One region of the Lactobacillus sp. UMNPBX6 genome, then DNA from elsewhere that is predicted to be linked to it. Evidence: predicted binding sites of a transcription regulator. Region 1 holds the regulator's gene; the other holds the start of a gene.

Region 1 (3,534 bases):
GCCTGGTAAAAAGATTATCGATATTGATCGCTACGCCAAGTATTTGCTTATTCGCTTGAGTGATAATTTAACGATTGTTTCTCATTTGCGAATGGAAGGAAAGTATCATTTAACTGCGTCTGATGCGCCTAAGGATAAACACGATCACGTTGAATTTGTTTTTACTGATGGAACAGCGTTGCGGTATAATGATGTGCGCAAATTTGGGCGGATGCAGCTAATTTTAACTGGCACCGAAAGACAAACTACAGGGATTGGTAAGCTTGGAGTAGAACCAAATAGTTCTAAATTTACTTCAGAATATTTAATCAATGGCTTAAAGCGTAAGAAGAAAAATATCAAAAACACTTTGCTTGATCAATCAGTAGTAGCTGGTCTAGGTAATATTTATGTTGATGAGGTTCTTTGGCGAACCAAGATTCATCCTTTAAGTCAGGCCAATAAAATTCCTGTGGAAAAAGTATCTGAATTACATGATCAGATTAATAAAATTATTGCCGAAGCAATTAAGCTGCAAGGTACTACAGTTCATTCCTTTTTGAATGCGAATGGACAAGTTGGAGGCTTTCAAAGTAAATTGCAAGTTTACGGTCATGTAGGTGAGCCCTGCACAGTTTGTGGTACTAAATTTGAAAAAATTAAGGTTAATGGTCGGGGAACCACTTTTTGTCCTCATTGTCAGGTGATTTATAAATGAGTTATGTCTTAGCATTAACAGGTGGAATTGCCACCGGTAAAAGTACTGCTGATGATTTTTTTAAAAATAAAAACATTCCGATTATTGACTGTGATCAAATTGCCCACGAACTGATGAAACCCGGCAATGCATCTTGGCAAGTGATTAAAGATCATTTTGGGGTAGAATATTTAAATTCAGACCAAACAATAAATCGTAAAAAATTAGGGCAATTAGTTTTTAGTAATAAAAGAGCCTTGTCTGAATTAAATCAGTTGACGCATCCGTTAATTTTCGATAAAACAGTAGCAAAGATAAAAGAATATCAGAATTTTGCTCTTGTTATTTTAGATGCACCAGTGTATTTTGAAGCGGGATTGGATAAAAAACATGTAGCTAATGGAGTTTTAGTGATTACCCTTCCTGAGCAATTACAGATTGAACGTTTAAAAAAGCGTAATAATCTATCTGACGAGGAAGCAAGAATGCGGATTAATAGTCAGATGCCATTAGCTGAAAAAGAAAAAATGGCCGATTTTGTAGTGGCAAATACTGGTACAATAAAAGAATTAGAAAATAAACTAGAACAGATATTAATTAAGATCAAAGAAGAGGGATAGCTATGGAATGTCCAAATTGTCATCAAAATGCCTCCCGCGTTATTGATTCACGTCCTAGTGATGAAAACCGTGCAATCAGACGACGCAGAGAGTGTGAAAATTGTGGTTTTCGTTTTACAACTTTTGAAAGAGTAGAAACAGCTCCGTTACTTGTAATTAAAAATGACGGTACGCGTGAACCATTTAATCGCAAGAAAATCTTGCATGGTGTAATGGCTGCAGGACAGAAACGACCAATTAGCAGTGAGCAATTTGAGCAATTGGTTGATCATGTTGAAAATAAAGTAAGAAAGCAAGGCATTAGTGAAATTTCATCTAAGAAGATTGGTCAATACGTTATGGATAAATTGGCTGATCTTGATGATGTGGCTTACATTCGTTTTGCATCTATTTATCGTGAATTTAAAGATATGTCTAGTTTCATGAAGACTATGGAAGACATGATGGCTAAGAAAGGTAAGGGCAATTAGTCATGTTTGAGACGTCTGATCCCAAACATCTTTATTATGTAGCCAATCGTGTGAAGCTTTTTCCCGAAGATGAAAAAGTTTTAATCAAATTATATCAACCGTTAGTAGGTGCAGTAGCAGTAGCGCTATATCAGACTTTGATTCAAAATTATGATCCGTATGGCATAATTTCCGACTCGAAGGGGATATATTCATTGCAAGAGCAATTGGACTGCAGTTTGAAACAATTATTTGATTCATTGCATAAATTAGAGGCTGTAGGATTAATCCAAACACTTTTGTCTGATAATGTATTCAATAATGTTTTAGTTTTTAAATTGCTGCAAGTTCCAGCTGCAGACAAATTTTTTGCGACGCCACTTTTAGCTAGTTTATTAAAAGAAAAGGTTGGTGTATCAACCTTTCATGATTTAAGTCATGCTTTTGCTCAAGAAGCAAAATTAAGGGAAAAACCTATAAAAAATGCTAAAGACGTGTCAGCAAACTTTTTTGATGTTTTTCGTTTACCTGGGGATGAAGCAATCACTCCGTCTAGTGATGTGGTTCAAGCCGCACAAGAAAATAAGATTCATGAAGTTGAAACTGCCAAGGTGAATGATCACGATAGTATTGATTGGGATTTTATCAAGCAGGAGTATAATCGCTATCAAATTCCAGCTAGTGAAATTGACCTTAATAAAGATCAAATTCGTGGTTTAATCCAAACGTATGGCTTATCAGAAAAAGAATTTGTAGATGAAAGCTTGCCATGTCTTCATGGCTCATATAGCTTAAATATGCATGACATTAGCAATACTTTAGCGGAAAATTATAAGAGGGCTAATACTAGAGAAAATGTACAAAAGCAGTTAAATGAAGGGCAAAAAAAGGCATTAGCTGTGATTAAAGATATGGATGACCATGATAAAAAGCTGTTAAAAGCAGCTAATGAGAGTTCACCCGCTGAATTTTTGTATAAAATAAAAACGCAAAAAGGCGGTATAACTAGTGCCAATGAGAAGCAGATTATTAATAATTTGCACACCCAGTATGGGTTGCCTGAAGACTTAATCAACATTTTGACCTATACATGTCTTACTTATGACACAGTAGTTAGTTCTAATTTGGCTTATAAGATTGCCAATGACTGGCTGCAACATGGCGTGGCTACAGCCGTACAGGCTTTGCAATATGTGAAAAAGCGGCGCAATAGCTTTGGTAAGAAAAAATCTGTTCGAACTTATCAAAAGCGAGTCGAAAAAGGCACTGATTGGAGTAAGAAAAAGGCTGATAGGGATGCTGGCATTTCTACCGAGCAATTGAAGAATTTATTTAAAGATTTAAATAATAAATAGGATTCAAAGATAATTGGAAGTAGGTGAAAAAATGGAGCCAATTGGCAATGTAATTAAAAAGATTGTAAAAGAGCGTAATCTGGGTGATGAACAATCTTTGATAGAACAAGCCTTGCGTGATCCTGATGTGCAGTCATTTATTCATGCAAATGCAGATAAAATTGATCAAAAGATGATTCGAAATAGTATATCTAACTTGTATGAGTATTATTCTCAAAAGCATACTGCAAGTAAGGTGATGGCAGGGTATGCTCCCCAATTATTTTTGAATGGTAAAGTAATTGATATTCGGTATGTGCCAACTAAGGCAAAATTAGCTCAAGATCGCAAGCAAGCTGCCGAGCGAAGATTACAACTAATCGATGTTCCGACTCGTCTTCATGATGTGAGTTTGAGTGAAATTGATGTAAATGATGATCGTAAACAAGTTTTAA
Region 2 (3,534 bases), on a different contig from region 1:
AAACACTAGGCACAACAGAAATTACTGGATTTTGGAACAGCATCAAGCTGACCATATCTCCAGGTTGCGTATATGCAATGATTAATCTGGTAATTCCCCAAAATAATCCAAATCCTAAACCTGCCTTAGGACCCATCAAAGTACCATAAATCGCAATTGTCATCGGAATCGTGGTAATTGCAGGCAAGGCCGGAATGATTCGCACATAACCAATATTCGGTACGAAAGTTTGCATGATCAAAATAGCTGCAAAAACTGCAGTAATGGTCATGCGTCTCGTTTCTTCTCGTCTCATTTTTATCCCCAATTCATTAAAAAGATACTACTAATTAAACCATAGTCAGAATTTTTTCTCAGCAAAAAAGGCCTGTTTCACATGAAACAAGTCTTTTATTTTTTACTTAAATTACCGCTAAAGGAGTTTTCTCCGTTGGAATTGGAAAATCACTATTAATTAACCTTAACTCGTCATCAGTTAACTTTATTTCTTGAGCAGCAATATTTTCCTTCATGTGTTTAATACTGCTGCTTTTTGGAATGGCCAACACATTGCCATTGCGCAAAGTCCAAGCAAGCATAATTTGATGCGGTGTTACACCATGATCGCGAGCCACGATCTTCAAATTCTGCGTAATTCTAATCGTGTCTCCTGCTCCAGAATTAAACGGAGAATAACCAATAAAGCTGACGCCATGCTCTGTTTGCCAGTCTTGCAAATCAAACTCTGTGCCTCGTTCCTTAATATTATAGAGATCTTCGTTAGCAAAACATTCTGTTCCACCAGGCACACTAAATAATTCTTTCATATCAGACGTATCAAAGTTAGAAACGCCCCAGTGACGAATTAATCCTTCTTTTTGCAAAGCTTGCAAACCGCGAATCGTGTCTGATAAACGATGATTACCGCGCCAATGCAATAAATATAAATCTAAATAATCAGTACCTAATCTCTCTAAGCTAGCTTCCAGACTCTTTCTCTCTAGCTCAGGAGTCGCATGATAGGGATAGAATTTTGAAATTAAAAACAATTTATCACGATCGTAATCTTTAATTGCCTCGCCTATCAGCTCTTCACTTTTGTCATCACCATACATTTCTGCTGTATCGATAATGTTCAAGCCATTATCTAAACCATAGCGAATGGCCGCAATTTCATCTTTTTTATTTTTGGGATCTTCACCAATCCCCCAAGTACCTATACCTAAGCCTGTTAACTTTTCAAAATCCATCCGTATTCACTTCCTTTACTCAAATTTTAACATAGTTCTGTGATTTTCATTTTACCAATTGACAAAATGGTCTATTCCATTTTATAATGGACTAGACCAGTAAAGGAGGGTTTTAAAATGAAAATTATTGTTACTGAAAACAAAATTCAAGGTGGAGCAAAAGCATTCGAGATTTTTGAAAATGAAATCAAAAATGGTGCTAAAGTTTTAGGTTTAGCTACCGGTTCTACCCCTGAAACTCTTTATCAAAACTTTACTAACAGTGATCTTAACTGTTCAAACTTAATTAGCATTAACCTTGATGAATATGTTGGCTTAACACCTGATAATCCTCAAAGTTACCACTACTTCATGCGCAAGCACTTATTCGACAAAAAGCCTTTCAAGAAATCTTACGTTCCAGACGGCATGACTAAAGATGTTGCTGCTACTTGCAAAGAATACGATCAAATTATCAAAGATAATCCAATTGACGTGCAACTATTAGGTATCGGCCGTAACGGTCACATTGCCTTTAATGAACCTGGCACTCCATTTGACATTGGTACTCATGAAGTTAAGTTGACTGAAAATACAATCAAAGCTAACTCACGTTTCTTCGACAACGAAGATGAAGTACCTAAGAGTGCAATTTGTATGGGTAATGCCAACATTATGCAAGCCAAAAAAGTAGTATTAATGGCCTTCGGTGAAAAGAAAGCACAAGCAATCAAAGAAATGATCGAAGGACCAGTTACTGAACAAGTTCCTGCATCAATTTTGCAAAAACATCCTGATGTAACTATCATCGTTGATAAGGCTGCAGCTCAAGAACTAAATAACAAATACAAGAACTAAATAACAATTTATCCCTAAAAATGAAAAGCTAGGCTTTCTACAATCGTAGAAGACCTAGCTATTTTTGTGAATTATACTTCACTAAATCGCATTTTTGCTCTAAATATTGAAGTATAATTCATTTTTTATAATTTCTCTGCTCTAATTGAATTATGTTTCATTCCTATCCGATTTTTCATTTCTACCCTTGACTTTTTCGTGTGAAACAGAATTAAAAAAGAGCTTGTGTGCCACAATATCTTGTATTAAACTTATTAATTGTCCAATATCTGGTATTTAAGAAAGAATGTGATTCAAGTTATTGTTTTAAGCGGGCCAATTGGAGCCGGGAAATCCAGTTTAACCAGTATTTTAGCAGAGCACTTAGGTACACAAGCATTTTACGAAGGCGTTGATAATAACCCTGTTTTGCCGCTTTATTATAAGGATATGAAGCGTTATACTTTTTTACTTAACACTTATTTGCTTAACCACCGTTTAGCTCAAATCAATCAAGCTATTCAAGATAAGAACAGCGTATCCGATCGTTCTATCTATGAAGATGCGCTTTTCTTCAAGATGAACGCTGACAGCAAGGTCGCAGATCCTACAGAATTTAAGATCTATGATGACTTGCTTGAAAACATGATGGAAGATACGCCAGGCAACCCAAGCAAGAAGCCTGATTTGCTTATCTACATCCATGTTTCACTTGATACCATGCTTAAGCGCATTAAAAAGCGTGGTCGTTCATTTGAACAAATCAGCACAGATCCAGGCTTGAAGGATTACTACGCTAGATTGCTCAGATACTATGAGCCTTGGTATGAACAATATGATGCTTCTCCTAAGATGGCTATTAATGGTGACAAACTTGATTTTGTTTCTAGCATGGATGCCCAAAGAGAAGTATTGAAGGAAATTGATGAGAAGTTGCACGAAATCGGTAACTTATAAGACTGAATAAAAAGAAGGAACGTGATGACAGTTATTGTTTTAAGCGGGCCAATTGGAGCCGGGAAATCCAGTTTAACAGGTATTTTATCCAAATATTTAGGTACTAAGCCATTTTATGAAAGTGTTGACGACAATCCAGTTCTGCCACTCTTTTATGCTGATCCTAAGAAATATGCTTTCTTATTGCAGGTATACTTCTTAAACACGCGTTTTCACAGCATTAAAGATGCTCTTACTGAAGATAATAATGTACTCGATCGTTCTATCTACGAAGATGCGCTCTTCTTCCAAATGAACGCTGACATTGGTCGTGCAACCTCAGAAGAAGTGGATACTTACTATGAACTTCTGCACAATATGATGAACGAGCTTGAAAGAATGCCTAAGAAGAATCCAGATTTGCTTGTTCATATTAATGTTTCATATGACACCATGATTAAACGGATTAAAAAGCGTGGTCGTCCATATGAACAATTGAGTTATGACTCAACTCTAGAAGACTACTATAAGCGTCTGCTTCGCTATTACAAGC

What was found. The regulator NrdR, encoded in region 1, represses ribonucleotide reductase genes. The targets are predictions, from matches to a motif close to ACACNATATATNGTGT.
Region 2: a site for NrdR is predicted at 2,297-2,312, ahead of CP357_RS09060 (deoxynucleoside kinase). Genes of this name have one in related genera too.

What each region holds. Positions count from the first base shown of each region.
Region 1 is NZ_PCZD01000047.1:6,723-10,256, reverse strand. It holds gene mutM (DNA-formamidopyrimidine glycosylase) at 1-697, shown strand, start outside; gene coaE (dephospho-CoA kinase) at 694-1,296, shown strand; gene nrdR (transcriptional regulator NrdR) at 1,299-1,766, shown strand; gene CP357_RS07755 (replication initiation and membrane attachment family protein) at 1,769-3,100, shown strand; gene dnaI (primosomal protein DnaI) at 3,132-3,534, shown strand, end outside.
Region 2 is NZ_PCZD01000071.1:3,848-7,381, reverse strand. It holds gene CP357_RS09075 (ECF transporter S component) at 1-295, opposite strand, end outside; gene CP357_RS09070 (aldo/keto reductase) at 402-1,229, opposite strand; gene nagB (glucosamine-6-phosphate deaminase) at 1,347-2,066, shown strand; gene CP357_RS09060 (deoxynucleoside kinase) at 2,355-3,002, shown strand; gene CP357_RS09055 (deoxynucleoside kinase) at 3,027-3,534, shown strand, end outside.